Regions from separate parts of the Selenomonas sp. oral taxon 136 genome, predicted to be linked through region 3. Evidence: riboswitches for the same ligand, from Rfam matches in the RefSeq annotation. Region 3 holds a riboswitch; each other region holds the start of a gene.
What was found. Region 3 has a riboswitch for cobalamin ahead of AXE86_RS01895 (TonB-dependent receptor plug domain-containing protein). Riboswitches for the same ligand answer to the same signal wherever they lie in the genome.
Positions count from the first base shown of each region.

Region 1 (4,967 bases), 900 kb from region 3:
CCGCGCACGATCTCCGCCCCTGTTTTGCCCTGCTCGGCAAAGCGCTCCTGCAGCTCCTCGCGCTGCGTTTCGAGGGCGCGCTTTGCGCTGCGGTAGTTCAGGTAGATGAGCACGCCGATGACCGCGCCGATGACGAGCCCGACCGCACCGCCGAGATAGAACCCGAGGACGATGGGGACGATGCCCGCCCACCGGCAGAGCTCCTGCTTCCCGGTCAGACGCAGCTTTGCCAGCTCGCGGTCGCGCATGGCGTCGTTCCACGCGGCGAACTGCCGCAGGAGCTCCTCCTCGTTCTCGCCGTTTTCCGTCTCCCCCTCGAACTCCCCGATGCGCAGCGCAATGCTGTGCGGCACGGCGGCGCGGTTCTCCGCGATGTGGTCGCGATAGGCGGAGAGCATCCAGTCCTTGGATATGGCGAGCGCCATCTTCTGCGTCGCGACGCTCGCCTGCGCCTCCTTCGGGTTCATGGCGGCGTCGGTCAGGAGCTGCATAAAGTCGCGCCGCTCCTCGAACGCCTCCTGCTTGAGCTGCATTTCCTTCTTTGCGCGCGTCTCGTCGCCGCCCTCATCCGCGACGAGCTGCTCGAACGTCACCGCTTCGCGCAGGGGCTGCTCCGCCGCGTCGAAATCCGTCACGAGGTTCGTGAGGACGCGGTCGAGCTCCTGCACCAGCGTGCGCATGGGCGGGTTCTGCATGACGATTTGCTGGACGTGCGCGTAAAATTTGCCGTGTAGCTCCGCGCCGGCGAGTGTGGACTTCAGATCGGCGACGGTCGGGCTGTGCTCCTCGAGATAGGGATAGTGGAACGCGGCGGGCGTCTCGGGCTGCATGAGGGAGAGCGCCTCCTTCCAGCGGCCCTCCTGCGCCTCGACAAAGCCCGGCTGCTCGGAGAGGCGGGCGAGCCATGCGTCGAGCTGCTGCGCAATCAGCCCCTCCGTGTCCACGCCTAGGAGCCCGCTCGCATACGCATCGACGATGAGGATCGCCTTGCGGTCGAGTGCCGTCTCATCCTGACGCATGAGATAGTGCTGCGCCCAGTGCAGGGCAGGGGCACCGCGTCCCGCACGGCGGCAGACGAGGGCAAAGAAGAGCGCCGTCTTCTCCTCGTCACGGCGCAGTGCCTCGCGGAGCGCACGCACGGCGATCTCCTCGTGGTCGCTGATCCAGGCGGAGAGGGCGACAAGCGCGGACGCGAGCCAGTACTCGGGTGCGCGCAGCATCAGCTCCTCGCCTGCCGCGCGCACCGTCTCCTGCCGCACGATGGCGAGATCGTTCGCCTGCAGGATGCCCTTCGTCGTGCGGCGGATCTCGGCGTAGTGCCCGTACTTTTGCTCGAGCTCCTGCCGCAGCTTGACGAGACGAGTCTCCGCGAGCTGGGCGCGCGCGGTGAGGCGGTGCGCCTGCACGAAGGCGTGGAAATCCGCCGTCAGCGCATCGAAATCCTGCTGCAGCGCGTCGACATTCTTGCCGACGGTGATGACATTGGAATTGGTTGTGTCGATGTACTCACCGAGCTCCCGCAGACAGTTCCATATCCCGGAAAGATCCGCCTGAGCAATAATGCGGTCAGCCATGCAGTACCCTCCTGTTCAGCGATGCATCATATAATTTGATTCTCATTATATCATGTTGCGAAAAGCGTGAAAAGCCTGCGTTTGTGCGAATGAATCCGCAGCGGATCGAACACCGAATCGTGCCCCCGACGGGGATGGACGAGAGTGCGGCGTACACGAATGAAATCTGTGAAAAGTAATTGACACTGCGATATACCTACGGTATACTACGATAGCAAATATAAATAAGCAGGTTCGGTGCCCCTCGGGGCGTAACAGGGAAATCGGTGCAATGCCGATGCGGTCCCGCCGCCGTAATGCTGAGGATGCCCTATGATGTCACTGGGAAACCGGGAAGGCAGGGCAACGATGAAGCAGAGCCGGAAGACCTACCGAATCTCGTACGCCGGTGCGCTCATGGCGCGCGCCACTGCATCCTGCGATGGACAGGACGGCAGGCTTTTTTTGCGGGCGTACACGGTCATCTGTGTGATTTTGGGGGAATGGAAATGACACGACGGAATTTGGCACTTGCGGTCGCATTGGCGGCACTGAGCGCAGCATGGACGGTGCCGGCAGCGGCGTAGGAGGGCGCGGCGGACGTGCACGCATCACCAGATGAACATACCCTTGGCGAAACCGTTGTGACGGCGACTCGTATCGCAGAGCCACGCATGAAAATCCCTGCTAACGTGACGGTCATCACCGCGAAGGATCTTGAAAAAAGGCATGCGTTTAGTCTGCGCGATGCCCTGACACGTGAGGCGGGCATTTACGTTGCACCAACAGCCGAAGTCAAGGATGGTGTCATGCTACGCGGATTTTCGGGCGCAGATATCCTCGTCATGTATAATGGGCAGATGCTGAACACTGCCTTTGACGGAGGTGTCAATTGGGACTCCATCCCACTGACCAATATTGATCGCATTGAGATCGTGCGTGGCGCCGGATCGTCGCTCTATGGTGGACATGCCGTCGCGGGCATCATCAATATCATCACGAAGAAGCCGACTGCATCAGAGGCGACAAAACCTCAAATCCATGGACAGGTCGATCTTCAGAGAGGCAGCAACAATACATGGCAGCGCGGACTTCAGGTCACAGGTGGTGATAAGAATATTTCCTTCCGCGTCGGCTATGAGAAGCGTACGTCGGACGGATGGGTCGGTCATGCCGTAACGGCGGAGGAAGACAGTGGAAGTTATACGCCCGATGCGACCGGTTCCTTCAGGAGGCTGTCTGATGGCGACTATATTATAGGCAGCCGTGGGGCAAAGAAGAAGGACAGTGAGAATACCTTCGTCGATCTGAATTATGCGTTTGACAAGAACCGCTCACTTGGCTACACCTATCTGCATGCCTCGTATCAGTACTCCTATCATGATCCCATCACCTATTTCAGGGATGCCGCCGGGCTCCCTGTTTTCTCAGGCACTGTCCTTCTGCCAAACGGAAACTATATCAGTGCTTCGCCCGATGATTTTCTTGGCTACTATGGCCAGCGGGAGCAGGATATTCACAAACTGCGCTATGAGGATACAAAGAACGGTTTCAAGGCAGGAATTGGCTACAGCAATACTTGGAAGGATGGATACTCCAGTGCTGATGGAGCAACGGATATTGACTGGACGGGTGCCGGCGACCGTGCGGAGTATCCGGCCAAGAACTATAATGCGGATCTGCAGAAAAAGTGGACGCTTGGCAACAATACACTGCTTGCCGGATTCTCGTGGATGAAGGATAAAATGCGCTATCGCAGATTCGATCTCCTCCATTGGAAGGATTGGGGCTCGACCTATGGCGCACCGTATCAGCAGAGCGGCGGTTCTGTGATGTCGTCGGCACTCTTTTTGCAGGATGAGCTGGCACTGGATGCACGCTGGAAACTTCAGCTCGGTATACGCTATGACCGCTTCGACAAGAAGGACGGGTACTCCTACATTGGAGCCGCACGCAGGGACTACGAGGACACATCGTTCCATGCGTGGAGTCCGAAGTTTGCCGTTAGCTATGAGCCGCAAAAGGATACAATGCTCTATGTAAGCTATGGAAAATCCTTTAATCCCCCGTCGATCTATCGGCTCTATCGCCGTGCGGGAAACAGTGCGAGCTCTATCCAGGCAAACCCGGATCTGACCCCGGAGATCTCCCGTACACTTGAGCTGGGAGTCAAGCAGAAGATCGGTAGAAATACCTCCTATGGACTGACGCTGTTCCGCGTGGACACGGAGGACAAGATTGCGATTGCAAAGAGGAATAACGTGCGTGCCTACTATAATCTGAACGAAGCGATGGTCAAGGGGGCGGAGTTTGAACTGAAACACCGTTTTCATCGTGACTGGCGTGCGTATTTTAACTATACCTTTGAGTCCGGTGAGTATACGAGTGGCGGCAAGACCAAGCGTGACTGGGATCTGCCAAAACACATGATGCGGTTTGGTATCGAATATAATCGTAATAAATTTAACGGCGTACTCGATGCCCAGTACATTGCCGCGCGTCAGGGCGCGGACAGCGTTACGGGAGAGTATGGCTCGGAAGACAGTTACTTCGTGACCAATTTGTATCTCAATTACAAGCTCAATGAGAACGTTAAAATGCAGTTCGGCATTGAGAACCTCTTTAACCGCAAATACTATGCAGGTGAAGCGGCAAACGAGAGAACCTACACCTTTGGTACAACATATTCGTTCTAGATTTTTAAGGAATTGCGCCTGTTGAAGGATGAATAGAGGAACATAGAAAAAGCTGCTGCACGAGGAGATACTTCGTGCGGCAGCTTTTTCTATGCAATTTCGGCGTGTCAGAACGGCCAGACGAGGGGGATGATGAGGACGCAGACGATGAGGGAGAGGAGGACAAGCGGGAGGCCGATTTTAACGTAGTCCATGAAGCGGAACTGTCCCGCAGCAAGGACGAGCGTGTTCGGCGGGGTCGCGACCGGTGTGGTGAACGCGCAGGAGGCGGCGATACCGATGGCCATAACGATCGGGTACGGCTCCGCGCCGATGGTCTGCGCGATGGAGATGGCGATGGGGGCGAGGAGTGCCGCCGCCGCCGTGTTGGACATGAACTGGGTCAGCCCGCACGAGAGGATGAACATCGCCGTGATGATGAGCATCGGCGAGGGGGCATCGCCCATGAGCCCGACGACAACATTCGCGATGAGCTGCCCCGCGCCGCTGCTCTCCATGGCATTGGCGAGCGGGAGCATCCCCGCAAAGAGGAAGATCGTTGTCCAGTCGATGCCGCGATACGCCTGCTTTTCTGTCAGGCAGCCCGTCAGGACACAGGCGAGTGCGCCGATGATGGCGATGGTCTCCATGGCGACGCCGATGCTCTTTTCGAGCACCATGGCGAGGACAACGGCGATGAGGATGACGGCGCAGATGACCATTTTGCGCGGATCGCTTT
Region 1 is NZ_CP014239.1:1,315,704-1,320,670, forward strand. Features, by position in the region: gene AXE86_RS06385 (DUF456 domain-containing protein) at 1-1,574, opposite strand, end outside; cobalamin riboswitch at 1,793-1,964, shown strand; gene AXE86_RS12730 (hypothetical protein) at 1,923-2,066, shown strand; gene AXE86_RS06390 (TonB-dependent receptor) at 2,156-4,249, shown strand; gene AXE86_RS06395 (SLC13 family permease) at 4,357-4,967, opposite strand, start outside.
Region 1: another riboswitch for cobalamin. It lies ahead of AXE86_RS06390 (TonB-dependent receptor); the one in region 3 lies ahead of AXE86_RS01895 (TonB-dependent receptor plug domain-containing protein).

Region 2 (4,967 bases), 210 kb from region 3:
CGTCCAATCGTCGGGATGTTCCGACATCAGATTGGACATGGTCGTCTGGTAGACATGCGCATTGATCTGGCTGCCGCTTGGGCTGAGATTGTACGTCATGACGTAGGCAGTGCCGTTCGGCAGGATCTTCAGATCGCGCATATCCTCGCCGGTTCCCTTGACATGCTCTGGAATAGAAGCGCGGCGCTGCTCCGTGCCCAGGATGCGCCCCGTATTCTGATCGATCTTGGCGATGTTGAGCGCCGTATAGTGGGTATTGCCCGTCCCGTTATAGTGCTGATAGCCGCCGATGCAGGAAATGAGGATATGGTCGTTGAACTTATTGAGTCTGCCCTGATCGATGTTGCGGCTGATGCGCGTATAGCTGCCGAACTTCAGGGTGCCGTCGTCCTGGATGTCGTACTGCATCAGGAAGCCGTCATCGTAGGGATCATAGCCCCCAAGCGGATTGACGGACGCCGCCACATAGAGCCTGCGCCCCTCGACGAGCAGCGCCTCACCGTGCACCTGTGCTTTTGCAGGGTCACCCGTGTAGGTTTTGTCTTTCTCGCCCTTTGAATCTTCGTCGAGGTTTTTGAACGTCTCGGTGAAGTTGTAGCCGCAGTACTGCTTGATGTCATTCTTGAGGTTGACAACAGCTCTTTTGTTTTCCATCAATCGCTTGTCGTTTTGGCGCACGACACCGATCTGCCCGAGATCATAGCCGGTCATATAAATATATTCATCGCTGCCTGCCGCCGCATGCATATTCGGTACATCTGCCGTCTTTCCGCTCGCCACGCTCGCCGCCGCACCAGCAGAATTTGGATCGATGAGCTTCGTCCCTTCCAGTTCCGTCGTGCTATAGGTGTATTGACGCAGCAAGACCATACTCTTGCCTTTCTGATGGAAGCCAAAGGATGCGGGATCGCGGTTGAGGTTTTTCAGCACGCCGACCTGGGGATCGGCATCCACCTGCGTCGTCACTCGGGAACCAGTCACGGTCCCCATCTCGCTGTTTCCGTAGTCCGATGGGACGGTCGAGACGAGGTTTGCCGCACTTGCAGTCGAAGCACAGAGCAGTCCGCCCATAATGAGAACAGAAAGCCGCATACGCTGCACTTTACCAAAATGCGATTTCATAATGCTCCTCCTTTTATCGGTGATTCTTTAGAACTCATAGCGGAAGCTCATATAGTAAGTGCGTCCCTGCAGCGGATACTCGATATTTACCCAACTGGGTTCGCTTAAGTAACGCTGCACGCTGTGCACCTTTAGCTTCGACGCTGCATCGAACACGTCATTGCAGCCAATCGACAGCGTCATATCCTTGCGCGGCGACCACTTGAATCCCAAGTTGATTGTTTTCAACGCTGCTCTCGGCCTGCCGGAAAGTTCCTTTTCCACAGGATCCCTGACCTGCGGGATGGCATAGTGCGTGTAGTACTGCGAAACATAGTGTCCCTCACTGAAGAAGAGCCACTTCTCCGTCGGGCGATAGGTCAGTCGGAGATTGCCTTCCCACTTCGGTTGATAGGTTGGGCGCACCTCGAACCAATCATAATGGACGCCCGGGGAGGAGTCCCTGCGCTGCGCCGCTATATTGAGGTACGTGCCTTCGAGGTCGAGATCAAATTTCTTCCAGTGGAAATTCGTCTGCAGCTCAATGCCGTGCGCCTTCCCGCGCATATCGTTGAAGTACGAGCTGTAGTTGAGTCCTGCACGGTAGAGGTAGAGCATGCGCTGTGTATCGCGCCAGAAATATGTGAGCGTCGTTCGATTATCTGCCCCAAGGAACTTGCCGTCCCAAATGGCACTGAGATCAAACTGCTTGCCATACTCGGGCTGTGGAAATTTCGCGCCGCTCCCCTTGTAATCCATTGGAGCCGGCATGATTCCTGCGCCGTCACCTGCGATTTCGTACATATTGAGCAGGCGGAAGTAGGTGCCGCCCGTCATACGCATCGTAAAGTGGTTGTTGAATTCTTTTTTTAATGCGAGCTGCCATGTCACCTTGGAATCCACCTGACTGTCCTCCGGGTGAACCCAGCGATATGTTTTGAGTGGATTGAATCGACCGAACTGACTGTATCCTATAATCTGTGAACGATTGTAGCGGATGGCAGGCGTCAGCTGCCATGAACGCTTCTTGTCAAGCGTAATTGTATCCTGCAGCTGCAAGTTAAAGATATTTTGATCGAACTGGTTGCGCATCTGTGCCCAGAGATTTCCGATACCCGCCTGCACGTCATCGATGACCTCATTAAGCCCATCGCCGTCAATATTCATGCGCTCGTGAGAGTAATTCATCTGGAAGTCGAGCATATTGTTCTTGCTGAGCTGATAGGTGCCGTCCACCTGTACATTGTATTTCTTCGAGCGATAGCGGCTCCACTCCCGCATGGGAATCTTAATCATGTATCGCAGACCGTCGTGAATATTCTCGGCGCGGTAATCCTTGCTCTGGGTGAGGTAGTCGACCATCCAGCCCCATTCATAGTTCTTTCCTATATAGCGGCGCTGTACGAGCAGCTCCTTTGCACTGATTTTTTGATGCCGCTTGTCGTATTTATAGAGATCGTATTTATCAACGAGAAGCCCCGGCTGAATCATATCGAAATAACTTCGATAATCGACCCAGAGACTGTCGGGCAGATGCCGATCGACAGTCTTGTATGTTCCCTTGATCATCCAATCGTCATTCTGCCATTTGACAAGCAGATCCGAATTGCTGTAGTCATTGTATTGCCGCCGGCGGTGCGGATCATCCGCAGCAGTAACCAACCGGCCCCCATTGTCCTCCAGCCACTGGATGCAATCATCTACATTCTGCTGCCATGCTCCGGCGCCATGTGCGATATCAAACGCGGCTTTCCCTGCCGGTGTCATAGCGAGGTAGCCTTGGAGTTCTGTCCGTGTCGCAACGATCTGTCGTCCAATGTCGGTATTTGTATAGAACTGCTCCGCCGCATAGCTGCGGTAGGGGAAGTCACCATCACGCGATTCGTGATTGTAGCCAAAAAGCAGGCTGCCGGCACCTAGGGGGGCTGTGATCTCAACGGAGGCTTTTTTCCCGCCGAAGGAGCTCGGTCCAATCTCGGCGGATCCATGTGCGCCCGTCGGTTTCTTCGTCACGACGTTAATGATGCCGCCGATGAAGGTGCCCGCAAAGCGAGCCGGGATGTAGCCGCGGTAGACTTCGATGCGCTCGATATTGCTGACGGGGATCGTCGAGATATCGACCGCCGCATCGCCGCCGAGATTCGTCAGCACGCCGTCGACGAATACGCCGACCTGTGCTGCCGTCGAGCCGCGTACGGTGACCGTCGTATACTGCCCCTTGCCCTGCACCTCGCGTACATGCACGCCGGGAACCATCTTGAGAAAGTCAGGCAGTGTCTTTTGTTCGCCCTTGAACTCCTCCGGGCGTATAATGGTCACGGTGCCGGGGGAGAGAATATCTTCCCATGTGGGACGCTTCGCCTCGACGGTGATATCAGAAGTGCTATATTTCAACGGAGGACTCGATGATGTCGGCTCCATATGAACCATGGCAGATGCCTGTTCTTCTTCCCCGCCAGTATCAGTTGCGGTACCTCTTGCTGCGGCAATCATCGGATGAAGCAGCGCACCAGACAACAGCATACCCATAACGCCCAACACAAGCCGTCTTTGTTTCCATCGAGACAACATAGATTATCCTCATTTCTGTAGAATTACCAAAATAAATAATCCCGTCATTATATTCAGTCAATAGTATAGAACATACTGGACTCTCCTTTCAAAAAAATACCGCCTTCTGAACGAAGGCGGTCATATCATTTCAAAAAGGCGGCAGAACAAACCTGCCGAAGATACTCTGCTTCACAAAGAAGCAGAGATGATCCCCTTCCCATCGCTCGCAGGTACCGATTCCGAACAACGTCCGAATCGACGGTGATGTTAAAGCAGGCAATTCTCCTGGCTCAGATTCCTCACCCTGTCAAACCTTCCCAGAATTTCTTCCAGTGGCATACGATGACGGGGCTCCTCTTACAGTGGCGGGACCGCTTCGGCTTATACCGAATTCCTTATTAAGTCTTTCGACACCTGTTTCCTTACAATATGAATTTTTTCACTCTTATGATATTACAAATTAGTTTATTTTGTCAATAATATAAAAGAATCTTTTTATAGTTCTATGTGATAAAACTATATCTATTATATCCCTGCGTAGCTGCGCTGACGCATGGACTCATAGAGGATCGCTGTGGCGGCCGAGGCGACGTTGAGCGACTCCGCCTGCCCGCACATTGGGACGTAGAGGTGCTGACACGCGCCCAAGAGGCGCTCCGATACACCGTTTGCCTCGTTGCCGAGGACGACAATCGTGGGGCGGCACAGATCCGCTGCAAAATGCGTCACAGCATCGGCGTCGCACGCAGCCGCATAGAGATATAGGCTTTGCTCCTGTGCGAAACGCAGGAGTTCCTCATCATCGACGCCGCTGATAAAGGGAACGTAAAACAGAGAGCCCATCGTTGCACGGACGACCTTGCTGCTGTATACATCCGCACAGCCGCGCAGGAGTATCACGCCCGCTGCGCCCGCTGCATCTGCCGTGCGCAGAATCATGCCGACGTTGCCGGGATCCTGCACACGATCAAGAGCCAGATAAAACGGTACTTTCTCCGCCGCGTGTACGAGATCGGTCAATGATCTGCGGGGGGGACGCTGCATCAGCAGCAGGATTCCCTGCGGCGCGTCCGTCTCCGCGCAGGCGGCAAAGAGCCGCGGCGGGACACAGTTAACCGGCACGCCGCGCAGATGCAGCTGCTCTGCCAGTATGGCAGCTCGCTCCGCTGCCAAGGCACGCTCCATCAATACGGCGTGTAGGATCTGTCCGTCTGAGCGCGCTGCCATCTCGGCAAGGCGTAGTCCCTCCACCAAGAATACATTTTCCTTGGCGGCGCGGCGCGGACTTCGTACCAGCACGGAGAGGCGGCGGA
Region 2 is NZ_CP014239.1:204,626-209,592, forward strand. Features, by position in the region: gene AXE86_RS00925 (autotransporter outer membrane beta-barrel domain-containing protein) at 1-1,122, opposite strand, end outside; gene AXE86_RS00930 (TonB-dependent receptor) at 1,150-3,672, opposite strand; cobalamin riboswitch at 3,913-4,087, opposite strand; gene AXE86_RS00935 (TrmH family RNA methyltransferase) at 4,180-4,967, opposite strand, start outside.
Region 2: another riboswitch for cobalamin. It lies ahead of AXE86_RS00930 (TonB-dependent receptor); the one in region 3 lies ahead of AXE86_RS01895 (TonB-dependent receptor plug domain-containing protein).

Region 3 (4,967 bases):
GTTGCGTCGGCAATCTGATAGTTCATCGCAAGATCGACGACCCAGTAATTATCCGTCGGGAAAGCACCGCGTACCGGTCCCGGGCGTCCAACGATCCCGCGGGCAAGCAGCGACGCATCGAATGCACGGTTGCGGTAGTCGACACCGATGTTCCACTGATCCTCGGGCAGATAACCGTCTGCATTCACGCCTCTCTGCTCCGTCTTGCCGACATGCGTCCGTGTATAACCGAGGCGCGCGCGCAGATGCGAGTCAACGCGCTTCGCGAGCTGCAGCGACCAGCCATGGGCATCCTCATCGCCGACATTGATGTTCACGTATGTCACAGGATGGTAACCGATACGATCCTTCGAGTGGCGCTTGAAGTAGCTCGCCGTGAGGCTGAGACCTCTGCCAAAGTCACGGGCAATACCGATCTCCTTCGTGTTGCCGGACTCGGGCTTGAGGTTTGGATTGCCGTATGTCGGCGCATAAAGTTCATTCGGCGTCGGCGTGATGAAGTACGCACTGTAAGAAGCATAGGCGTGCGTCATCGGATCAATGTCATAGCCGAGGCTGACACTCGGGCTGTTGTGACTGCCAAAGGACGAGTTGCTGTCATGACGAATACCCGCTGTGAGTTTCAGCGTCGGAAGGATGCTCCACTGATCCTGCAAATAGAAGGAGCGGTTGATGAGCGTACGATCATCGATGCTCACAATGCCGCCGTTCTTGATCGTCGTATCATCCTTTATGAATTCGAAGCCAGCCGTCAGCAGATGGTTGCCGAGCTTCTTGTCGAATTGGTCGCTGAATCTCCATGTCGAATCACTAAAATCATAACTGGATCCCGCAGGAGTCCACATGCCATGGGTGAAAGTATCATAATCATATTTGCTGCGCGAGATACTCATTTGGTTCTTGGTCGTGTCATTGATTTTCACATTCCAAATCAAATCGCCATCCAAATAATCATAGTTCCCGCGATTGACATTGAGCCCCTGCTGCTTTTCATAGAGTGCCTGATAGCGATCCGAGTCCTTGTATGAGCGCAGATTGAAGGCAAGATAGGATGCCTTGCTCAGATCCTTGCCGAGGTGAAGATTGACCGAGTCCGCATCCAGATGAGACGGCACCGTATTGCCGTGCGCATCCGAAAAGTCTCCGCTCTTATCCTTCTGGTACTTGATGCGCCAGTCCCATCCGTGCTCACCGCCCGCATTCGCGATGCTGTACTGCTGACGTCCATAACTGCCGTAGCCGATGCCGAGCGTCGTCTTCATCCCCGATGCCTTCTTCGTGATGATGTTGATAACGCCGCCCTTCGCATCCGATCCATAGAGCGTTGACGCCGAGCCGTGCAGCACCTCGATGCGGTCGATGCCGCTAAGATCCTTCATCGCAGATGCCAAAGAGGCCGAAAAGCCCCCCGCATAGTTCTGGCGGACACCATCGATCAGAAAGACCACATGTTCCGACCCGTTGATGTAGAATTTGCTGCTGTTGTTATATCCCGCCGGTGCATACGCATTGACCGTAACGCCTGGCACATCGCGCAGCGCCTGCGTGAGGTCGGTGTAGTGGCGGCGCTCGATATCCTTGCCTGTAATCACCGTGATATTTGCATCCGTCTTGAGTTCCTTGTTCGGGGTTCTTGTCGCCGTGACGACCGTCTCCCCCAGAGCATGTTCATCTGCCGTATCACTCACATCGGCTGCGAATGCATGACCGCCCAGGGACAGCACGCTTACACTGAGGGCTGCTGTCAGAGCTGCTCCTAGCTTCTTCCTTGACCCCAATCTCTTCATCTCGTAATCTCCTCCTAAAACATTACACATTACTGCAGGGCAATACACCATCTATTCATCTGCTGCGAAGGGATGCACTTCGTCAGTCAGAGAAAAGTATATTCCGGAAGCACTGATAAATTCGGCACAAGCATCTTGACGCATCTTTTTGATGCATGGCATGAATCATGGAAATAAAAATCCCCTTCCTGCGATACAGAAAGGGGATAGACTCACGAAAAAATATGATTTGGGCGCACAATATACGCTCACGATAGAATCCCTTCCCCGTCACTCGCAGGTACAAGCAGTGATTCATAACTAGGCAGTTCTCCTGGCTCCAGGTCATCGTTCACCTGCTCCTTCCCAGAGGACATTCCTCCAGTGGCAAATCGGGGCGGCAGATCATCTCTGCACGCCCTGCAGGCTCGCTCGCTGATACAGTGGCGGGACCGCTTCGGCATCGGTCTGCATGGCATACTGCCATAGAGCCTTCACCGAATTCTCTATTAAGTCTTTGACACCTAATTCGATAATATTCAGTTTTCCAGCAATTCGACATATCGTACTATAATACGAATTTATTGTCCTGTCAAGCGCAAATATACTAACAACTCCAAACACCAATATAGAGCACTACGAATACATGACAAAGCAGTGCTCGATAAAAGGGAAAAGACACACCATGCAGTGAACCTGAATCTATCGGTCGTGCGCTGCGGCGCGCTGCTGTATGCGCAGCTTACTCGCCAGATCATCACGGGAACGATGCTGGAACTCGTGAACGAGATACATTGGCTGGACAGTCTCGACGATACGGCGTGCCGCATCGGTATGAAACGGCTGATGCTGATCGACATGCATGACGTAGTCCATCGCCGCCTGCCAGTCGAGCGATGTCTTCCATCCTACATGCCGACGCATCATCTCCCGCGTATATGCCCCTGAGAGGGATTGGTGCAGGTGAATGCCATAGACGCGCTTACCCAATGCTCCAAGCTCGTGGTAGACCTTTTGCACATATGCCGCACCCTCCGCCTCGCTCTGCAGATCCAAGTTCGTGTTCATCAGATGCCCCGTGTCGAGCATAAAGCCCGTGTCGGGATAGCTGACGCGCTCCAAGAGCTCAGCGGCGAGCTGCGGTTTTTGAAAGGTCAGTCCCGGCCACCAGAGATTTTCAAAAAGGAGTTTGCAGCCCCTCGGTATCTCGCCGGCAATCGCATTGACAAGCTCGATGGCCGCGCGAACGACGTCCTCATCCGTGACAGAAAACATGCGCGTATACATCTCCGATGTGCAGTTATGTGCAACGTGGAAGACGAGATACTGCGGCTGACACTCTGCCGCCCGCCGCAGATTCTCCCGCCAGCCCTCCACCCAGTCGGCAACATCCAACGAGCCGTAGTAGCCTCGGATATTGTCCTCACTGCCGAACTCCGCCATGAGTGCAAAATGGTCCCCACGCCAAAAGTCAACCCACGTCGGCCAAAACAGGAGATGTACCCCCTTGATGTACGCGGGTGGAAACAGCGTGCGATCCCATGGCGCACAGAGCATGAACTCGATGCCGTCAAGCCCCGGTTCCTGCAGGATGGCAGGAAGGGCACCAGCATCGCCGTGAAGGATATGCTCCACATCGCAGTCCGCATTAGAGAGATTGGTTAAGGTAAGCATGGTCAGAACTTGTAACTGTAGCTCAGGAGGCAGTTGATCGGTGCAACATAATATTTTGTCCCTGAGTGCCCCACTGTATCATCACGGTTGAGCACGTTGTCAATGCGCAGATTGATCTCGCTGTGCTCATCGGGTGCATAGGCTGTGTTCCATGTCGTGAGCAGATACGGTTTAGAACGAAATGCGGGCTTGCTGTTTGGCGTCTGTACACGATCAGCAAGATAAGAAGCAGTGAGCGCAGATGTCAATTTTCCTTTGTGGTAGTTCACGCCTCCTGTCAGCTGAACTTTTCCAAATGTACGCACCCATCCAAGGTTATTCTCAGTATTCTTTGTCATCGGATTCTGCCACGTTACACCCCAGTTGTAGGAGAAGCCATTTGCTCCCCGAATCTCATTGGAGAGCTCCACCCCAACGTTCCGCATCTCCTCATTCGTATAGTAGCGCACTGGATTTGACAGATCGTCAACGTGTGGCATGATATTATCCTTAACACGTATATGGAATATTGCAGCTTTCCATGTATGTCTATCATGATTCTGCTTCCAACCAATTTCATAATTGATGCCTTTCTGTGGGCGCAGATTCGGTGAAGGCAGCTGTGAAGCATTATCGTTATACATTTGTGCAAAGGTTGGCATGACGAAGGATTGGCTGATATTCAGGTATAGGCTGTTCTCACGATCGAGCTTGTGCAGCCACTGCCCAGATGCGCTGAGGTTGCTGTAGTTCTGACTGCGTGCAGCCCCCGTTGTCCACGTTCCACGCAATCCGAAAATACCAGTATTTCTCTTATCGAAGCGCTGCTCCCACTGTCCAAAGATCCCCCAGTTATTACGAGAATAACGTTCATTTCGAGTGCTGGCAGAGGTGGGAAGCGCCGCATACATTTCGTGCACAAGGTCAAAGCCCAATATCGCGGTGGATTTTGGACTCATCTTCCAAGTGCGCTGTACATCCATACCGTATGAACTGTTCTTTTCACGCGTATGGTACCAACTATTCCTTCTCTGCCATGAATTTGTGATATATGTAGGTCCCTCATATGCCAAATTCCCCGTATTATAGAACAAACTCCCCTTCCAATCGGCATCCTGATAATTCAATTGCGTAATATACTGTTTTGTTTCATATTTACGGGCTTGAATTACATCCCCCACACGCAAGCCTGAAGTGCCTCCCCGTGCCTGAGATACCTCACTCGTATATTTTCCCTCCGTTTCATAGTAACCAAAAAGGAAATTCAGTCTGGGGTTCACTTGATAAGAAAGCCCTACATTCTGTCTAATGATATCTCTGACATCCAGACGCGTCTCTCCTCTAAAACGAGCCGTCGATGCACTTGCATAGTTAAGGCCATCTCTGCTGCCCCATTTATCGTAGTTATAGTAGAAGCTAACGCGCTCATCCCCGACGCTGACACCGTAGCTGCGCTGTCCATAGTTGCCGAAGCCCACATGAACCTCGTTTGTACCCTTTTTCTTTGTGATGATATTGACAACACCGCTGACTGCCTCACTGCCGTAG
Region 3 is NZ_CP014239.1:411,541-416,507, forward strand. Features, by position in the region: gene AXE86_RS01895 (TonB-dependent receptor plug domain-containing protein) at 1-1,787, opposite strand, end outside; cobalamin riboswitch at 2,074-2,309, opposite strand; gene AXE86_RS01900 (TIM barrel protein) at 2,469-3,440, opposite strand; gene AXE86_RS01905 (TonB-dependent receptor plug domain-containing protein) at 3,443-4,967, opposite strand, start outside.

Region 4 (4,967 bases), 640 kb from region 3:
AAAAATGGTACACCTAATGATGCAATTGATTCACTGTATGAAACGATGGCGTCGATTGCAGAATCTGGAATCATAAGAGTTTCCGAGGGGTATTCAGTTTCCACGGAATATCAAATAACAGATTCTACCTTTATTGATGGGCCTTCGTTGAGCATGACTCCGGCCCCTGTTCTGAACATTATCATCGACACAGATGACGTAAAAAAAGATTATGGAGCTCACGATTTGCTCAGCTGGAACAGATATAAACGAAAGGACATTTCTTATGGATGGGACGAAATCAAGGATTATTTTACGACGCTTTCTCTCAAGGATATGGAGCTACTACACGGCGAGAAGATAAATCGCTTTACAGAGAAGGATATATCACTATTTAAGGCCTGTGATAATCTCGACATAGATGCCATACGGATTGCAATAGAAGCCGGTGCAGATGTACTGGCGATAGACCAAGACGGTGGGACTCCGGTCTATAAATGTGTTGAGGCTGTCGCAGATGATTATTTGGATGAATGTGATCCTAGGAAATCCATGGACGATGTGGAACAAAAAATTTCCCAGATGCAGAAGTGCGTTGATTACCTTCTCGAGCATGGGGCTGATATCAATTTATACGGATTTGGGTGTCTGTGTACTCCGCTATGCGAATCGGTATATATTCCAGACGCTCGTATTATGGAATTTTTACTAAGCAGAGGGGCTGACCCTAATTACAATACGGATTTCGATTCTATGTGCAGTACGAAGGATGAGTGGCATATTCGGTCATCGGCGTTAAGCATGGTTTATGATGAGCTGTCTGTTGTAGGAGAAAAATACAACGAGGAACAAAAAGAATTGTTGTTGGCACATGGTGCAGAGCTATTTATAGATGGGTTCAATCCAAAAACCGGAAATATGGAGGAAACCTATGAAAATGGCAATTCGTACTGACAGCTGTGATAGTTCATACTGCTTAGTCAGCTGTACTTCATTACAAGCATATGGCAGAGCGATTTGATGAAGGTCAACCTATCACAGGAAAATAGGATATCCGTCCGTACGTCTGAACGAAGAAAAACTCTATCATACAAGAGATCCCAGTCACTGTACTAGCGTTTGGGATCTCTTGTAGTTTTGCAAAGAATCATTAGCCATTTTCCCCTACACTAAGTCATAATTCTCTTATTCTGGAATTATATCAAGAATCAGTTACAAGAGGATATTATGACAGACTCAGGGAGCCTAAAAGAGTTTGTCGTCCTGTTTACGGGCAACGAGGGAGGGGAGAATGGTATATAAAAAGCCCCCACGTAGGGGGCTGCCAGTGATTTACTATTTACCAAAGGCCCAAGACTTTCCACCATGCCGCGCCGATTGTCAGGTAGATCAGCGTCGTAATGGTCGTCATGATGAAGCCGTTCTTCCACCATTCGCTTTGCGAGACATAGCCTCCGCCAAAGTAGATCGGGGCGCAGCCGTTGCCGTAATGCGTGAGGGAGATCGGCACATCGGCGAAGATGCCGAAGATGATGGCGACCAAAAGGGGCGGTGCACCGACGCTGACGCTGACAGCGATGAATGCCGCATAGAGGGCACTGATGCGTGCCGTGACACTGGCGAAGGCGTAGTGGATGTAGGTGTAGAAGAGCAGGATGATGAGGCAGGAAATAAGCCAACCGAAGCCGAGCGAGGAAATCGCCGCGCCCGCACCATTGGCGATCCATGTGATGATGCCCGATTTTGCGAGAGCCGAAGCGAGTGTCATCAAAGAGCCCATCCAGAACATCGCGTCCCATGCACCCTTTTCCTGGATGACGTCCTGCCAGTTGATGATGTCGAGTATCAGCATGAGGCAGACTGCGCCCATGGCAACGGGTGTCGCGTCGATGTTCGTGAGGCCGGAGCTTGCCCAGAGTGCGAGAGAGACAACGAAGATGACGGAAAGTCCCTTTTCCGCAAGGCTCATCGGCCCCATTTCAGAAAGCTCACGCTGTGCCAGATCCTTGGCGTCGGGAATACGCACGAGTTCGGGCGGCGAAAGTTTCATCATGACATAGGGGACGAGCAGGAGCGCGATGAGTCCCGGCACAATTGCAGCGCTCGCCCAGCCCATCCACGTGACCTGAACGCCCAGCGTCTTCTCGGCGAGCGCCACGCAGAGCGGGTTGCCCGCCATCGAGGTCACGAACATCGTGCAGGTCACGGCGTCTGTATGGTAGCCGACCTGCATGAGGTAGGTGCCGATGCGGCGTGCGCTCTCACCGGGTTTTGAGCCTAGAGCCTCCGCGAGTGAACGCACGATTGGATAGAGAATGCCGCCGCCGCGCGCTGTGGCCGAGGGCGTTGCGGGCGAGATCACAAGCTCGCTCAGGGCGATGGCATAGCCGAGCGACAACGCGCTCTTGCCGATTGCCTCGATGATGCGGAAAGCGATGCGTTTGCCGAGTCCGCTCTTGATGAAGCCGCGGGAATAGAGGAACGCACAGACGATCAGCCAGATCGTGCTGTTGCCGTAGCCTGCCAAAGCATCGGACGTCTTTAGCAGGCCTGTCCATGCGGAGAAGGAAATCGCGATGAAGGCCACCGCGCCGATCGGCAGCGGATGCAGAATAAAGCCCAGCACTGTCGCGATAAAGACCGCAAGCAAATGCCAGGCGAGTACTGTGACTCCGTCAGGAACCGGCAGGAACCATAGGATGAGTCCGACGCCGATCGTGATGAGTGCATTTCTTCTCTTCGTGTTCATGTGTTCACCCCATCAAAAATATGAGTTCTCCGCCGCAGTCCCCTTTTGCCGAAAGCATTTCCTGCGACGCCCATGGAAGCTGTAGATTTGCAGAGCATACGTCCGAGGCCGGCGGGAAGAGGGCAGTTCTGCGTCCTGAACGTTCGCAAATAAAAGCAGCCCCTTTCTGCAAATGAGAGAAGAGACTGCAAAATATCCTTGCCTTGCCGCGTGCAGCGTCACAGCGCATAAAACCGCCGTCGAAAGGTCACCGCAAAGATGCGGATCGATCCAGCGCAAGACACAGATCCCCTTCCCGTCGCTCGCAGGTCAGACGGTGATCGTCGATCAGGCAGTTCTTCCTGGCTCCAGTTCATCGCTCCTCTGCGCCTTCCAAAGTTTCCTCAGTGACGTTTTCTGCAGATTCGCTCGCTGACACAGTGGCGGGACTGCGCCGGCTCTTCCGGCTTCTCTATTAAGTCTTGCGACACCTAATTCATCAGTATGCTGTTTGTCGTGATGATGGCTTCCGTGAGGAAGAATATCACTGCTTCTGCCTATTGTCAAGAGAGAGGCGAAAGGAGTTGAACCATCGGCTTGACTGTATGCGCTGATTGACGTTTAGATGTTTGAATACGCGGTATTTTATGGTAGAATGAGCGTCGAATATACTGGTCTTGGCAAAGGTGTTTTGCCGGAGCGATTTTGTATGTTCGACTTTTTATGTGTCCAATTTCATTTTACAATGAACGATTTCTTCTCTACATTTTTTTGAGTATTTCGTACTTGCCAATGAGGATAGATACGGATGGAGCTAAAGATATTCACGACGTTCAAGACAATTGTACGCACGGGCAGCTTTACAAAGGCGGCGCGTCTCCTCAGTTACACGCCGTCGACGATTACGTTCCACATCGCGCAGCTGGAAAAGCTGACGGGCGTACCGCTTTTTGAGAAAAGCGGGCGGCGCATGATCCTGACAAAGGCGGGAGAGGAACTGATTCCGTATGTGGACGAGGTGCTTGCTGCAGTGAAGAAGGTCAAAAGCTTTCAATACGGTGTTGCCGCCTATCAGGGGACGCTCACAGTCGGCGCGCCGGAGTCGCTGCTCTGCTTCCGTCTGCCGCCCCTGCTCAAACGTCTGCATGGGCATGCACCGCGTGTTGATCTGCGTCTGCGTTCACTCACGAGCCGTGATGTTGTTGCGGCACTCCGTGACGGGCAGATCGATGTCGGTCTTGCATACACGATTCAGGAGAGAGACAAGGAGAACCTTGCGTTCCGGGTGTTTGAGGAGTGCCCCGTGCATTTCTATACCTCGGTTGGTGCAGCTGTATGGTGCCCGAACCTTCGTGAGCGGGAGATGGAGATCAACGAGATGCCGCTGATCACGATGCCGCATCCGGGTGAGATTCGGCAGCTGGCAGACGACTATCTGCGGCAGCGGGGGATCTCGTTTACGAATATGATTGAGCTGCGAAGCACGCAGACCATCATCAATCTGGTTGAAAACGATATGGGGATTGCGCTGCTGCCGGATCATGCGGTGCGGGAGCGCATGGCTCTCGGCCGGCTGTCTGCAGCGCAGTCGGATCCGATGACTGTAACATCATACTACGGGGTTCATCGGAATAAATGGCGCAGCCCCGCAATGAATCTCTTCCTTGACATCCTTGGGGAGGAGAACGGAAACCAGGGCGGAGAGGAATTGCTTCACGATGAGGAGGATGTCGATGCAGCCGATTCTCGCTGAGGAAATTCGGGACTTTGACACGAGTCTCGACCGCCTGTGGGCGCGACGTGATCTCGTCGTTGTCGCAGCGGGGGCACTCATCTGTTTTCGCTCCATCTACCATCGCGCAATGCAGATCGGTGCATGCGGGCGGTTCCGTTATGCTGCTGTGCGGGCAGAGGATTACGTGCTTGGAACGGCGGAGGAAACGATCCGAGATGCAGTGCGCGATGCCGCACGCCTGCTCGGTGTACGTGTGGTCGTGATCTATCTCTCCTGTCTCGACATCCTCACACGCCTGGGTTTTGCAGATATCGAGTGTACGCTCTCTGCGGAGACGGGCTGCATCGTGCGCTGTTTCTTTCGTGGGCCGCTGGCAAAGGCGGACAGCATCCGGCACGAGACTGCAGAAGAGCTCCTCGCCGCGCTGCCGCCGGAGGAGGGGACGGTCACGGCATCGGCGCCGCTGCCGCCGCCGATGAGCGATACGGCGGGCGTGTCGGATTTCCTGCGGGAAGAGGGCGCGGC
Region 4 is NZ_CP014239.1:2,215,773-2,220,739, forward strand. Features, by position in the region: gene AXE86_RS10655 (ankyrin repeat domain-containing protein) at 1-933, shown strand, start outside; gene AXE86_RS10660 (DASS family sodium-coupled anion symporter) at 1,319-2,728, opposite strand; cobalamin riboswitch at 3,042-3,217, opposite strand; gene AXE86_RS10665 (LysR family transcriptional regulator) at 3,516-4,460, shown strand; gene AXE86_RS10670 (hypothetical protein) at 4,435-4,967, shown strand, end outside.
Region 4: another riboswitch for cobalamin. It lies ahead of AXE86_RS10660 (DASS family sodium-coupled anion symporter); the one in region 3 lies ahead of AXE86_RS01895 (TonB-dependent receptor plug domain-containing protein).